One region of the Paraburkholderia sp. RL17-337-BIB-A genome, then DNA from elsewhere that is predicted to be linked to it. Evidence: riboswitches for the same ligand, from Rfam matches in the RefSeq annotation. Region 1 holds a riboswitch; the other holds the start of a gene.
What was found. Region 1 has a riboswitch for cobalamin ahead of P0D84_RS15715 (TonB-dependent receptor). Riboswitches for the same ligand answer to the same signal wherever they lie in the genome.
Positions count from the first base shown of each region.

Region 2: another riboswitch for cobalamin. It lies ahead of cobW (cobalamin biosynthesis protein CobW); the one in region 1 lies ahead of P0D84_RS15715 (TonB-dependent receptor).

Region 1 is NZ_JARESY010000001.1:3,510,808-3,518,478, reverse strand. It holds gene P0D84_RS15750 (LysR family transcriptional regulator) at 1-477, shown strand, start outside; gene lgt (prolipoprotein diacylglyceryl transferase) at 609-1,514, shown strand; gene P0D84_RS15740 (SIMPL domain-containing protein) at 1,702-2,433, opposite strand; gene P0D84_RS15735 (EVE domain-containing protein) at 2,640-3,098, opposite strand; RNA gene ssrS (6S RNA) at 3,189-3,370, opposite strand; gene P0D84_RS15725 (cell division protein ZapA) at 3,463-3,777, opposite strand; gene P0D84_RS15720 (ATPase) at 3,774-4,130, opposite strand; cobalamin riboswitch at 4,384-4,625, shown strand; partial or broken gene P0D84_RS15715 (TonB-dependent receptor) at 4,724-4,924, shown strand; gene P0D84_RS15710 (FecCD family ABC transporter permease) at 4,997-6,007, shown strand; gene P0D84_RS15705 (ABC transporter ATP-binding protein) at 6,004-6,843, shown strand; gene cobT (nicotinate-nucleotide--dimethylbenzimidazole phosphoribosyltransferase) at 6,878-7,671, shown strand, end outside.
Region 2 is NZ_JARESY010000002.1:2,294,449-2,302,119, reverse strand. It holds gene bluB (5,6-dimethylbenzimidazole synthase) at 1-632, opposite strand, end outside; gene P0D84_RS30975 (cobyrinic acid a,c-diamide synthase CobB) at 616-1,914, opposite strand; gene cobO (cob(I)yrinic acid a,c-diamide adenosyltransferase) at 1,999-2,601, opposite strand; gene P0D84_RS30965 (cobalamin biosynthesis protein) at 2,610-3,149, opposite strand; gene cobA (uroporphyrinogen-III C-methyltransferase) at 3,146-3,985, opposite strand; cobalamin riboswitch at 4,210-4,437, opposite strand; cobalamin riboswitch at 4,517-4,796, shown strand; gene cobW (cobalamin biosynthesis protein CobW) at 4,863-5,963, shown strand; gene cobN (cobaltochelatase subunit CobN) at 5,970-7,671, shown strand, end outside.

The DNA of each region.
Region 1 (7,671 bases):
GGGACCAACGCAAAAGCCGACGCAAAACCCGCTACAAAACCCGCAACAAAAGTCGCCGCCGGGTCGCACAACAACCCACAAGCCGAGTGGCTCGATACACCGATCAGCCTGCGCGACGTCGCCGCCGAGCCGCTCGTGATCTTCCCAAGACGTCTGGCGCCAGGCTTTTATGACATCATTATGGATTGCTACGGCGTGGCGGGGCTGGCACCTCACATCGGCCAGGAGGCGATCCAGATGCAGACGATCGTGAGCCTCGTGTCAGCCGGAATGGGTGTCGCACTGGTGCCGCAATCGCTGCGTAATCTGCGCCGCACCGGTGTCGTGTATCGGCCGCTCTCCGAATCGGTGCCGGCGATCGAGACGGGGCTGGTCTGGCGCACGGAGGAGGTGAGCCCGGTGTTGGCCGGCTTCATCGAAATCGTGCGAGCGCATGCGGCCACCGCCGGGGCGCAGTACGCGGCGCCTCGTATTTAGGTTCGGCGCGGCCGCGAACGCATTGCCAGCCGAACCGTCCAACGCATGCGCCGCATGGTGCGCAAACCGCTGGCTGCACCTGAAATCCATTAGAAATCCGCTTCTGAACCTGAACTGCCCATAACAACACGATGCTCATTCACCCGAATTTCGACCCCGTTGCCATTCATCTGGGGCCGCTCGCTGTGCGCTGGTATGGACTGATGTACCTCGTTGCGTTCATCGCGGCGATCGTCGTCGGTCGGCTGCGGCTGCGTTTGCCGTACGTTGCGGCGCAAGGCTGGACCGCGAAGGATATTGACGACATGCTGTTCTACGGCGTGCTCGGTACGATTCTCGGCGGCCGGCTCGGCTATGTGCTGTTCTACAAGGCGAGTTTTTATTTCGCTCACCCGCTCGACATCTTCAAGGTGTGGGAGGGCGGCATGTCGTTTCACGGCGGCTTCCTCGGCGTGACGCTGGCGATGGTGCTGTTTGCGTATCAGCGCAAACGCTCGTGGCTGCAGGTCACCGATTTCGTCGCGCCCATGGTGCCGACCGGGCTCGCGGCAGGGCGCCTCGGCAACTTCATCAACGGCGAGTTGTGGGGCCGTGTGACCGACCCGTCGGCGCCGTGGGCGATGCTGTTCCCAGGCGCCGCGCCGGACGACGCCGTGTGGCTCACCGCGCATCCGCAACTGGCCGCGCAGTGGCATTTGAACGAAGTGTTCGCGCAATATCACATGCTGCCGCGTCATCCGTCGGAGTTGTATGAGATCGCGCTCGAAGGCGTCGCGCTGTTCTTCGTGCTGTTCTTCTTCTCGCGCAAGCCGAAGCCGATGGGCGCGATTTCCGCGATATTCCTGATCGGCTACGGCCTCGCACGCTTCACGGTGGAATTCGCGCGTGAGCCGGACGACTACCTTGGCCTGCTTGCAATGGGCCTCTCGATGGGCCAATGGCTCTCGCTGCCGATGATCCTTGCGGGCATCGGGATGCTGGTGTGGTCCTATCGCCGTGCGCGGCGTGAGCCGGCGCAAGCGGTCGGCGCGAACTGAGCGCGGCAGTTTATCGTACGGGTACGGTTCGAGTTGTCGACGCGCCGCAAAGCCCGCGCGGTCCGTTAGCGCGAACTGCCCGCCACGTTTTATCGTAGTGAGCAACCCATGAAAAAAGCCACGGCATGCCGTGGCTTTTTATTTGACCTTGCTTGCCTCAACACAAGCACATCTAGCATAGAACGCGCTACTTCATCTGCACCGAGCCCGACACGTTGACCGTCACGGTCGACGTACCGCCTTCGAGCGGTACCGGCGCGGATGCCTTCGCATCGGCGCCCATGGCACGGGCACTCATCATCATCATCGGACGCGGCATGACGCCGTTGTGCCCAACGTTGACTTCGCGAATCGAATAGCCGCTATAGCCGAACGCCTGCGCCGACGAAGCGGCCTGCTCACGGAATGACTTGATGGCTTCACCGGTGAGCTTCTGCTCAGCAGCACGCTGCGTTTCAGGCGACAGCGAGAACTGCACATTGCCGACCTGCATGATCGATGCCATCTGGCCCGCGAGTTTCGACACCGCGGCGAAGTCGTGCGATTCGAGCACGACTTCCGTGCGGCCGCGCCATGCGGAAATGCGCCCGTCACGATCGGTGGACGGGTAGATCGAGAAGGACCCGGTGCGGGCCGTGACACCGCTCACACTCCTGGCTTTTTGCAGCGCTGCATCGGCGCGTTGATTCAGCGTGGAGGTCAGCGCGGACGGATCGCTCGCTTCCTGTTCGTAGAACAGCGTGATGTCGACGACGTCTTGCGGCACTTCCGCACTCGCCTGCGCATTCAGCGACAGTACGCCCGCGGGCTGATACTGCGTCACGCTCTGCGCGCGGGCCATGGCCGGCGCGAGTGCGAGCGCGGCAGGGGCGGCGCATACGAGCGCGAGAGCGAGTGCACGTGCGGTGTTTTTCGTCATTCCTGGACTCCTTGCTTGAACAGTGGTGCACGATTGAAGCGAACGCCGTGCGATGGCACAACGTTTGCGAGTCCGTTAGGCGCTTGTAACCTTAGCTTGGTTCCCTAATTTGACGTTTGCTCAACGCTTGCCTTCATGCCCGCGCAGAATTGCGCATGATTCAAGCGACATTCAAGCGACGCCACGTCGTATGCGCGTATGCACCGTCAAACAAGACGTTTGGTGATGAAGCGCCATTCGGCTTCAGTCACCGGCGTGATCGACAGGCGGTTGCCCTTGGCGAGCACGCGCATGTCCTTCAATTCCTCATGCTCACGCAGCGCGGCAAGCGGAATCAACGGGATCTTCTTCTTGAACACCACATCGACCAGCAGCCAGCGCGGCGTTTCCTGCGACGATTTCGAGTCGTAGTAGGGGCTCTTCCTGTCGAACTGAGTCGGGTCCGGATAGGCGGTCGACGATACTTCCGCGAGCCCCGCAATGCCTGGCTCAGGACAGCTCGAGTGATAGAACAGCACACCGTCGCCGACCTGCATCATGTCGCGCATGAAGTTGCGCGCCTGATAGTTGCGCACGCCGGTCCACGGCAGCGTGTGCTGCGGTGCGTGGGCGAGATGATCGATGCTTGCTTCGTCCGGTTCGGACTTCATTAGCCAGTAGCGCATGAATCGAATTGAACGTTAAGAGGTTGATGCGGAAGAAAATCGAGGCCCAAAGAAAAACGGCACCGAACCGAAGTCCGATGCCGTTTGAATAGGGTCCCCGCCTTAGCCGCTAGGCCGGCATCCTGAACCGGGGGTTCAGAATTGGTCGCAGTTAGCAGCACTTCGGGTACATCAGACAGAGTGACGCGCACACCCGTGCTACAAATTTCCACAACCGTGCACATGGCATTGGTTCAAGGAATATATGACCTTGGCGAACCAGGCAGGGAAGTCAAACCGATTGAATTCAAAAACGTTTGCATGAGTCTTGGCTCATGCACTTCGCTTGAATCCGCAGCCGATCTCAGGACCGGCTACAAGATACTTACTGCATGCTGTACTGCTGAATCACAGTACCCAGTTGTTCGTTCATTTGATGCATTGTACGCCGGATTTCTTCTGCGGGAAATGCTTCTCCGTGCCGCACGCTCGTTTGGAGCTTAAGCAGTTCCGATGCCAGCGACAGCGCAGCCATGACGGCAATGCGATCCGTGCCGCGCACATTGCTGTTGTTGCGGATCTTCGACATCTCGGCGTCGACGCGTGCCACCGCTTCGAGCAGCGCGCCTTCAGTTTCGGGCGAGCAGGCAAGGCGATAGGGCACGCCGAGAATCGATACTTCGATCTGCTTGGTGGTCATGCATTTTCTCCGTGGCGGGTGACGCCGCTCTCCGCTTCGACCTCATGCGGCGGGGTCTCGAGCAGATCGAGCTGATTGTCCGGCTCGCTGTGCGCGCGAGCCCGCGGCAGCTTTTCGAGGATCGCGTTCAGGCGCACTTGTGCGTCGTCGATCTTTGCCGACAGCGCGTCGCGTTCTGCTTGCAGTGCATCGCGCTCCTCGCGCATCAACGCGAGTTCAGTGCGCGTGGCCTCTGCTTCGGCGCGCGTTTGGGCGAGCTGATCTTCGAGCGCGAGCCGCGCTTCATTGTGGCGTTGGCTGATCGCGATCAGCTTGCCGATATTCTGTGAAAGTGTTTCGAGTTCGGTGAGCATCTGCTGCGTCCTCTAAAGACATCGCATTTTAGCGCGGAATGCCGCACGTTCCGACAATTGTCTCGTTTCGAGACGTAACAACATCGCTTTGTGCAGGCTTTTATCGAACCTACGATGAAAAACGATGCGGACATCGGACAATAACCTGCACAGAACAGAACGGATTGCACATAGATTAACCATTCTTGACGGACCCGAAGGCCACTTCTAAACTGGCCGCACTCTGGCGCCCGCGCGCATTTCACAGTGCGCAGTTCAGTGCGCTTGTTCGGGTGCGCTCTGTTAAAACGGGAAGCAGGGCGCGCCGTTCGCATGAACGCGCGAACCCGCGCTGTCCTCGCGACGGTAAGTGACCGCATACGGCATGCAGCACGCAGGTCGATTCTGATCTCGTGTTTGAAGCCGAACATGCGAGTGTGCCACTGCGCGCCACGCGTGGGAAGGCGGGATCGATGTGTCGTCAGCCCGGATGTCGGCCAGAGGGCGAGGGGCGTCCCCACGAAAACGTAAACAGCGTGGGTGCCTCCGCGGGTACCTCATACGCATTGGCCGGCGGCGAAGCGGGCCGAGCACGCTACCCACGACTCGAATACGTTGGCGGTGACCGCGAAGATAGCAGCGGTGCGCTGAGCGGCTATGGTGTAGCGAATTTGCCGGCGCGCTATAAAATCAAGAAGGCGAAGTACGTGGCCGCGCAAATCCAGAACCTGTTGAACAAGGACTATGAAACGGCCTACCTGTATCACTCGCCGCGGCGCGGAGCGTATGTCACGGTCGGTTGGCTGCGGCAGTGACGAACGTCCTTCCATGAGAACGTGCCGGTGAGCCGCAGCTCGAGCCCGCTGCCCGCGACCACGCTGCGCGTGATGAGCGCGAAGCGCGCGGCCGCGATCTGGCTCGTGCTCGCGGGAATCGCGCTGCTCGTGCTGCTGGCGTCGCTCGCGCTCGGCAGTGTGTCGCTGGCGCCTGCGCGGGTATTGGCGGCGTTGCTGCCGTCGCATGCCTCGCATGTCGAGTCCGCCGATCTTGCCGGCGAAATCGTGCGCACGCTGCGTTTGCCGCGGGCGGTGGCCGGCTTTGCATGCGGCGCCTTGCTTGCGCTCGCGGGTGCATTGCTGCAAGTGCTCTTGCGTAACCCATTGGCCGAACCCTATGTGTTAGGTGTGTCGGGCGGCGCGGCGAGCTTCGCGCTGGTCGCGATGATCGCCGGTTGCGCGTGGTGGCTCGTCGATGCCAGCGCGTTCGCCGGGGCCTTCGTATCGATTCTGCTGGTGCTCGGACTCGCACGCCGCGAGCTGTGGCGCGGCGTGCCGCAGGACACGTCGCCGCGTTTGCTGCTGACCGGCGCGGTGATCGCGGCCGGTTGGGGCGCTGTCATTACCTTGCTGCTCAACCTCGCACCGGACAATCGTCTGCGCGGCATGCTGTTCTGGCTGACCGGCGATCTGAACGGTGGCGCGATGCCGTGGACGGCGCTCGCGGTGCTCGTCGTCGTACTCGTGGCGATCGTGCCTGTTGCGCCGCGTCTGAATGTTCTGCTGCGCGGCGACGCCGCCGCGCAGGCGCTCGGCGTCGCCGTGATGCCGCTGCGTTTGCGCGTGTATCTGGTGGCGTCGCTGGCGGCCGCAGCGGCCGTGACTACAGCGGGCACGATCGGTTTTGTCGGCCTGGTGGTGCCGCACATGCTGCGGCTTGCGTTCGGCAATGATCAGCGCATGCTGCTGCCGGCCGCGGCGCTCGGTGGCGGTGTCGCGGTGATGGGCGCGGACCTGATTGCGCGTACCGTGATTGCACCGGCGCAATTGCCGGTCGGCGTCATCACGTCGATTGTCGGCGTGCCGGTGTTTCTGTGGATGCTGTTGCGCAAACGTCGATGATGAACGCCTATAACGCCCAGCATGCGGCGCTCAGCGCGCAACGCCTGACCCTGCGCGCGGGCATGCGCACCCTGCTCGACGCATTCACGCATACGTTCTATGCAGGCGAGATCTGGTGCATTGCCGGACCGAACGGTGCGGGCAAGACGACACTGCTGTCCGCACTCGCGGGTCTGACGCAACCGTCGGCGGGTCACGTCGAACTGGACGGTGTGCGTCTCGCCGACTGGCTGCCGTTGCCGCTCGCGCAGCGTCGCGCGCTGCTGCCGCAAAGCGCAGCGGACGCCTTCAGCGCGAGCGTGCTCGATATCGTGATGCTGAACCGCTTTCCACATCTGACCGGCTGGGGTTGGGAGGGCGAGGCCGACCGCGTTGCCGCGCATGCCGCGCTGGACGCATTGGGCCTTGCGGCATTCGCTGCGCGCGACGTGTTGTCGCTTTCGGGAGGCGAACGTCAACGCGTGGCGCTTGCGGCAGTATTGTGCCAGGAGGCGCCGTTGTTGCTGCTCGACGAACCGCTCTCGCATCTGGACTTGCACCACCAGATCGACTGTCTCGAAGCGTTGACGGCCTGGACCCACGAGCCTCGGCGTACAGTGATGTTTTCGTGTCACGACCTGAACCTCGCGCGCCGCTTCGCGACCCATGCGTTGCTGCTCGACGGCAACGGCGGCGCGTATGCCGGGCCGGTGCACGACGTGCTGACACCCACGCTGACAAGCCGCGCGTTCGGCTATCCGTTGATTCTGATTCGCGACGGCGAGTATGAGGCGCTGATTCCCGCGCCGCGCTCGCGTCACGAATCGCCTGCGGCTAATGACATGCCGGCAGGCTAAGCGCTTTAACCCACACTCTCTTTTAGAAACCTCTATGACTTCTTTGCCAGGTTTGCAGGGATTGACCGAAGTCGAACCGCTCGATCAAACGCTGCGTGCCGACCTGCAACACATCATCGATACCAAGACCAAACCGCCCGGCAGTCTTGGGCGGCTCGAGGCGCTCGCGCGCCAGATGGGGTTGATCCAGCGCACGACGCACCCCACGGTCGAACGTCCGGCGATGATCGTGTTTGCCGGCGACCACGGGATTGCGCGGGAAGGCGTGAGTCCTTATCCGCAAGCGGTGACCGCACAAATGGTCGCCAACTTTCTCGCGGGCGGCGCGGCGATCAATGCCTTGAGCCGCGTGTCCGGCATCGAGCTCGAGGTGGTCAACTCAGGCATCGCGACACCGCTGCCGTCGGCTGACGGTCTCATCGACATTCCGCTTGCGGCCGGCACGCGCAACTTTGCGCACGAACCGGCGATGACGCGTGAACAGGCGCTTGCCGCGATGCAGGCGGGCGCGGCTCGCGTGCGGCATCACGCGGCGTTCGGCACCAATGTGATCGGCTTTGGCGAAATGGGCATTGCGAATACGTCGGCGGCCGCGTGTCTGATGAGCCGCCTGTGCGGCGTGCCGATCGACGAATGCGTCGGCCGCGGGACCGGTCTCGACAATGCGGGCCTCGCGAAAAAGCGCAACGTACTCGCATCGGCGCTCGCGCATCACGCCGTTTCCAACAATCCGCTCGATGTGCTCGCCACCTTTGGCGGCTTCGAAATCGCGATGATGACGGGCGCGTATCTCGCTGCCGCGCAAGCCCGCATGACGATCCTCGTCGA
Region 2 (7,671 bases), on a different contig from region 1:
CAGCGGTTTTCGAACACGCAATCGGCGAGCGGCATGCGGCTCGCCCAGCGCTCGGTTTCCAGCATCGGCTCGCTGTAGAACTGATCGACATGGCCGAGACACAGAATTGCCACCGGCCGCGCGCCCTCGGGCATATGCAGCAGGGTACGAACCGTCTCGACGTCGAATAGCGACACCCAGCCCATGCCCAAACCCTCCGCGCGCGCGGCCAGCCACATGTTCTGGATCGCGCATGCCACCGAAGCCAGGTCCATCTCCGGCAAGGTGCGGCGTCCGAAGATGTGCCGCTCGCGGCCGTCCATCAGCGCCATCACCAGCAGTTCGCCGCATTCCAGCATGCCTTCTACTTTCAGCTTCATGAACTCTTCGCGGCGCTTGCCGAGTGCATCGGCGGTGGCGCGGCGTTCGCCTTCGACGCTCGCGTGCAAGGCCGTGCGCAGCGCCGGGTCGGTGATGCGCGCGATGCGCCACGGCTGCATGAAGCCGACGCTCGGCGCGTGATGCGCGGCGTCGAGCAGGCGTTGCAACACGGCAGGGTCGACCGGCTCGCGCACGAAATGACGCATGTCGCGCCGTTCGTAAATCGCGCGGTAGACGGCTTCGCGTTCGGAATCGTTAAAAGGCTTCGCCATGGAACAGGGCGGCCGTGAAGGCCGGGTTGGAGGGCCAATAAGCATGCATATAGGTTGCCACGATCGAGCCAGCGCGGAAGACGGCCTCGCCGGGGGCATCGCTATGCGGCCGGGTGGCTGAACGCAGCGGCGTGAGCGGCGTCGTCAGCTTTGAATAGTGGAAGGTGTGGCCGGTCACTGGACCGTGCAGACCGTCGATCTGTTGCATGCCGAGCGAGGTAAAGCGCGGTTGCATCGTCGCATGGCCGGGCAGCAAGCCGAGCATCGGCGTCGTGGTGCCGTGCGTGTCGGTGAGTTGGTCGAGCAGGTAGAGCATGCCGCCGCATTCGGCAACGAGCGGTTTGCCTGCTGCGGCGTGCGCACGGATTGTTGCGGCACTGCGCGTGCTGGTTGCCAGCGATGCCGCATGCAGTTCGGGGTAGCCGCCTGGGAGATACAGTGCGTCGGCGTGCTGCGGCAGGGCTTCATCGGCGAGCGGTGAGAAATAGTCGATGTGCGCGCCGAGCGCCTCTAACAGCGTGACGTTGGCCGGATAGATGAACGAGAACGCGGCATCGCGCGCAATGGCGATGCGTTTGCCGGCCAGAAGACGCGGCAGCGCTTCGGGCACAGGTGCGCCGAATTCGACCGGCGGCGGCAATTCAGCCAGCGCGGTTTGCGCGAGCGCATCGGCGGCGCGATCGAGGCGGGTGTCCAGATCTGCGATCTCCTCGGCCTGATGCAAGCCTAGATGGCGATCGGGCAAGCCGATTTCGTCGGTGCCGGTGATGTGGCCGCACCAGCGCAGGTCGGGCGGCAACGCTTCTTCGAGCATTTGCGCGTGCCTTGGCGAGCCGACGCGATTGGCTAGCACGCCGTAAAACGGCACTTGCGGCCTGAATTGCGCGAGGCCGAAGGCGACCGCGCCGAAGGTCTGCGCCATCGCTTTCGCCGAAATCACCGCGAGGACCGGCACGCCGAACGTGGTTGCCAGGTCGGCGCTGCTCGGCGTGCCGTCGAACAGACCCATCACGCCTTCGATCAGGATCAGGTCCGCTTCGGCCGCCGCCTGCGCGAGCAGGTTTCGGCAGGCCGACTCGCCCACCATCCACAGATCGAGCGACAGGACCGGCGCGCCGCTGGCACGCGCCAGAATCATCGGGTCGAGAAAGTCGGGGCCGGTCTTGAAGACGCGCACGCGTCGCCCGAGCCGCCGGTGATAGCGCGCGAGACCCGCGGTGATCGTGGTCTTGCCTTGGCCCGACGCCGGCGCGCTAATGAACAGGGCGGGGCACGTCCCGATGGAAGTGTCCTTGGCGGCCGCCCCGAAGGATGTTCCCTTGGGGGACTTCCCGTAGGACGTACGCTTGGGGGACGTGGACATTGTTCAGAACTCCACGCCGCGTTGCGCTTTCACGCCTTGCTCGCGATATGGGTGTTTGACGATGCGCATTTCGGTGACGAGGTCGGCGGCTTCGATCAGCGCGTCCGGCGCGTGGCGGCCGGTTACCACCACGTGCAGCATCTGCGCCCGCGCATTCAGTACCGACAGCACTTCGTCGAGCGGCAGGTATTCGTACTTCAACACCGTGTTCAGTTCGTCGAGAATCACCATCTGATAGTCGCCGCTTTCGATCATGCGGCGCGCTTCGTTCCAGCCTTTGCGCGCGGTGGCGATGTCGGCGTCGCGATTCTGCGTGTTCCAGGTGTAGCCGTCGCCCATCGTGACGAAGTCGCAATTGGCGATCGCACCGAGGAAGTCGCGCTCCGAGGTATGCAGCGCGCCTTTGATGAATTGCACGACGCCGAGACGCATGCCGTGTCCAAGCACACGCACGGCCATGCCGAACGCTGCCGTGGTCTTGCCTTTGCCGGTGCCGGTGTTGACGATCAGCAGACCTTTTTCGACGGTGGCGCTGGCCTGCTTTTTCTCGTGGCCTTCGCGCCGGCGCTCGGTCATGCGTTGATGCGATTCGGGGTCGGTCTTCATGGCAGGTCCTATTGGTGAGGGTCGGTGTTTGTTTGTTCGCGCGCGGGGCGCGCGGTGGTCGATGCTATCGCCACGGTGATGCCGTTGTGGACGGTTTTGCGCGCGAGCAGGCGTGCAGTGAGAGGGGCGGGCGCGATGGAGGTAAGTGGGGCAAGTGACGCATTTGGGGCAACTGCGGCATCTAAGGCAGCTGACGCAACCGATGCATGGGCGGCATGCGGCGTGCTGCTGGTCACATGAAGGTCCCCCAGCGCGGCGAGCAAGGCGCACGGCTCGCAGACGCCGTCTACGCCGAGATGCTCGCGTGCGGCCGTCGATGGATTGTCCACGGATATCGCCGCAATCTGCTCGCGGCTGAACAATTTCAGCGGCAACGCATGACGTGCGCAGAATTCAAGTAAACCGGCTTCGTGGGCTTTGGTGTCGACCGAGGCAATCGTGCTGATTTCATCGAAGGCATGCGAGCCGAGTGTGGCACGCACAGCCGCTTCGATCTGCTCGGCCGAGCTATGCAAGCGACAACCGATGCCGACGGTTAGTGTTTTCATTGCGCGTCCGAAGCGTCCGAAGCGTCCGAAGCGTCCGTCGCTCCGGCAGAGTTCGCCGTGTTTGTCGCACCCATCGCTTTCACCGCATCCGCTTTCACCGCACCCGCATTCACAGCATCCCGCGCCAAAGCCAACGACGCCACGCCACCCATCACCACGATCGCCGGCGACCCCAGCCCGGCGTGCGACACCGCATCCGCGAACTCGCCGAGCCGTGCGAGCACGTGCCGTTGCTCGGGACGCGTGGCCGATTCGATCGCCGCACACGCCGTATCGGCACTCATGCCGGCCGCGAGCAACGCGCCGACGATATCGTTCAGCCGCCGCATGCCCATGTAAATCACCAGCGTCATCCGGGTGGCGACGAGCGCGGCCCAGTCCGGCTCGCCGCTGCCGGCGCCGTGTCCGGTGACGAACACCACGCCTTGCGCGTGATCGCGATGCGTGACCGGAATCCCGATCGCCGCGGGCGCTGCAATCCCGGCGGTGATGCCGTTGATCACGTCCACTTCAATACCCGCCGCGTGCAACGCCTGCTGTTCCTCGCCGCCACGGCCGAACACGAACGGATCGCCACCCTTCAAACGCGCGACGCTGCGCCCGGCCTGCAGGTGCTCGAGCATCTGCGCGACGATGCCGGCCTGCGGCGTCGACGGATGCCCGCCACGTTTGCCGACATACACGACCAGCGCGTTCGCGCGCGCGAATTGCAGCACGTCGGGATTCACCAGATCGTCGACCAGTATCACATCGGCTTGCGCGAGAGCGCGGGTCGCCTTGAGCGTCATCAGTTCGACGTCGCCGGGGCCGGCGCCGATCAGCCAGGCGCGGCTCATCGCCGCGTGCATGGCGCACGCCATGTCGTGACAAGCGGGAGCGGTTGAGGCTTGATGAGGCCGGAGGCGGCGGAAATTGAGGTCATGCGGTGCTACGGATTACGCGCGACAAAAAACGCCACTCGCCGCGTTTCCCACAGGAAAACGTCAACGGCCGCGCCATGTCGTGCTTCAGCGCCTTCAATTCCGTCCCTCGCGGATTCCGGCGGCCGGCAGCGTGACATTCACTGCCTCCGCGTCTGGCCGGTATCCGGGCTGACGGCCTCATGCGTTTTGCCTTCCCGTCAGGATTCGTCAGACAGTGGCATCAAAAACGCATGCGCGATGCAAATGCACCGCAGGTCGCTTACCGTTGCGGGGACAGCACAGGTTGAGCGCGGCGAGCGCGGCCTGTTTCCCGTTTAACTGCACATGCGAACGCATGTGCGGGCACCAAACGCGCGCATACGATAGCACACGGCAGGCCGCGCCGGCACTGCGGAAAGGCCCTGCCGGCGCCCGCGTTTCCTTGACGGCACGGAGCCGCGCGCCTAAACTCGCACGCACTTTGGTGCTCGCATGCGCGCTCGTGCGCATGCAGTTAAACGGGAAACAGGGTGCCCACCTGCAACGGATCGGGTCAACCTGTGCTGCCCCCGCAACGGTAAGCGAAAAGCGGTTCCAGGTTGATTGCCTGGCGCCGCGGAGCCGGCTTCGATGTCCACGCGCAAGGCCGCGTCGGCATATGACCACTGGGCGAGAAACCACTCGCCCGGGAAGGGGAAGCGGCGCTTTCGTCAGCCCGGATACCGGCCAGAATACGAAGAACGTCCACTGCGGGGATGCGGTGGCGCGTTCCGCGCCGGCGTGCCGCGCAGCTCCTACGGATAACCTCACGATGCAAACTCAGATGCGCAAGATCCCCGTCACGATCGTCACGGGCTTTCTCGGCAGCGGCAAGACCACGCTGCTGCGGCACATTCTTCAGCATGCGGGCGGCAAGCGCATCGCGGTGATCGTCAACGAGTTCGGCGAACTCGGCATCGACGGGGAAATCCTCAAGGGTTGCGGGATCGGTTGCGATGACAACGGCGTCGAGACCGAAGGGCAACTGTATGAACTCGCGAATGGCTGTCTGTGCTGCACCGTGCAGGAAGAGTTTTTTCCGGTGATGGAAAAGCTGGTGGAGCGCCGCGAGCAGATCGATCACGTGCTGATCGAAACCTCCGGTCTCGCGTTGCCGAAGCCGCTGGTGCAGGCGTTCAACTGGCCGCAGATCAAGAATAGCTTTACTGTCGACGCGGTCGTCACCGTGGTTGACGGCCCGGCCGCGGCGCGCGGCCAGTTCGCCGACAATCCGGTCGCGGTGGATGCGCAACGCAAGGCCGATCCGAATCTCGATCACGAATCGCCGTTGCACGAATTGTTCGAAGATCAATTGTCGGCGGCCGATCTGGTGATTCTGAACAAAACCGATCTGCTCGACGAATCGCATCAAGCTTCTGTTGAAGCCCTCATCCGTGACGAAATTCCGCCGCAAGTGAAGATCGTGCGCGCACAGATGGGCCAGCTCGATCTGCATACGTTGCTGGGCCTCGAAGCGGCCTCGGAGGAAACGATTCACCTGCGCCACGATCACCATGGTTCGGCTGACGACGCCGATCATCACCATGACGAATTCGATTCGGTGGTCGTCCACGCGAATGTTTCGTCGCGCGAGGCCGTGATCGCGGCGTTGCACGGACTCGTCGAAACCAACACGATTTACCGCGTGAAAGGATTTGCGGCATTGCCGGGTGCGGCAATGCGTCTGGTGATCCAGGGCGTGGGCCGTCGTTTCGATAGTTACTTCGACCGCCGCTGGCAAGCCGGAGAAGCGGGCGAGGGCCAGCAAAGCCGCTTCGTGCTGATCGGTGAAGACCTCGACCAGGCCGCGCTGCAACAGGCGTTCGACGCCGCATTGGGCGTCGTGGCGAGCACCCAGCCGCAACAGGCGTAACCGGCCATGCATCTGCTGCGCACCACGCCGGGCGGTTTTGTCGACGATACGCAAGGCGTGATCCGTATCGATCAGCAGCCCGCCGATATCGTGGTGCTCAGTTCCGCCGATACCACGCTGTCGCTGCTCGCGAGCGTGGTGCCTCGTCTGGGCGAGGGCTTTCCGAGCATAAGGCTCGCGAACGTCACCTATTTGCGCCAGCCGGCTTCAGTCGATTTCTATGTCGAAGACGTGTTGCAGCATGCGCGTGTCGTGGTGGTCGATCATCTCGGCGGCGAGGCGTATTGGCCGTACGGCATCGAACAGGTGGTCGCGCTCGCCGAACGCAAGCAGCAGACGCTCGCGATGTTTTCGGGCGATCTGCAGGAGGATCCGAACCTGCTCGCGCGCAGCACCGCCGACGCCGAACTGTGTCATCAGCTATGGCGCTATCTGCGTGAAGGCGGCCCGCAGAATGCCGAGGCGTTCCTGCGTTTTATCGCATACCGCTCGTTTGGTTGGGGGCGCGAACCTGCGCCGCCGCGCGCGTTGCCTGCCGCGACGCTCTACCATCCCGAACGCGATACGCCGACGATTTCCGCCTGGCAGGCGCGCTGGCGTGAGGATGCGCCGGTTGCCGCGATTCTGTTCTACAAGGCGCATCTGCAAGCGGCCAATACAGCAGTGTTCGACGCGCTGATCGAGGCGCTTGAAGCACAAGGCTTAAATCCGCTGCCGATCGCGATTACCTCGCTGAAAGATGCGATGAGCCGCGACGTCGTGCAGCAGTTGTGCGCGCAACATGATGTCTCGCTGGTGTTGAATACGACCGCATTCGCCGCCTCGGCCATCGACGACCCCGAGCCGCTTGCGCTCGCCGGCGACGCGCCGGTGATGCAGGTGATCCTGAGCGGCGGCAATCGCGAAGATTGGGTCAAGGACAATCAGGGCCTCAATTCGCGCGATATCGCCATGCATATCGCGCTGCCGGAAGTGGACGGCCGCATCATCACGCGGGCAATCAGCTTCAAGGGCCTCGCCTATCGTTGTCCGCGCACCCAGGTCGATGTAGTCCGCTATCGACCGGACCTCGAGCGCGTCGGCTTTCTGGCCGAACTGAGCCGCCGCTGGTGCCGTCTGCGCACGCTCGACAACGCGGACAAGAAGCTCGCGCTGATTCTCGCCAACTATCCGATGAGCGAAGGGCGCATCGGCAATGGTGTGGGGCTCGATACGCCGGCCTCGGTCGTCGGCATTCTGTCGATGTTGCGCGATGAGGGATATCGTCTCGCAGAGTTGCCCGCCGACGGCGACGCGCTGTTGAAGAAGCTGACCGAAGGCGTGACCAACGATCCGGTCGTGCGTGACTTGCGGCCCGCGTTGCAAAGCTTCGCGCTCGACGACTATCTCGTGTACTTCAACGCATTGCCCGGTGAAGCGCGCGATGCGCTGAACGCACGCTGGGGTTCCCCCGAACAGGATCCGACGTTGCGGCACGGCCGTTTCATGATTGCGGGCTGGCGCTGTGGGCATGCGTTCGTCGGGATTCAGCCGTCGCGTTCACGGCAGCAGGGCGATTACGCGAGCTATCACGATGCCGAACTCGTGCCGCCGCATGCGTATCTGGCTTTCTACTTCTGGCTGCGTCATCAGTTCTGTATTGACGCGGTCGTGCATGTCGGCAAGCACGGCAATCTGGAATGGCTGCCGGGCAAGAGCGTCGCGCTGA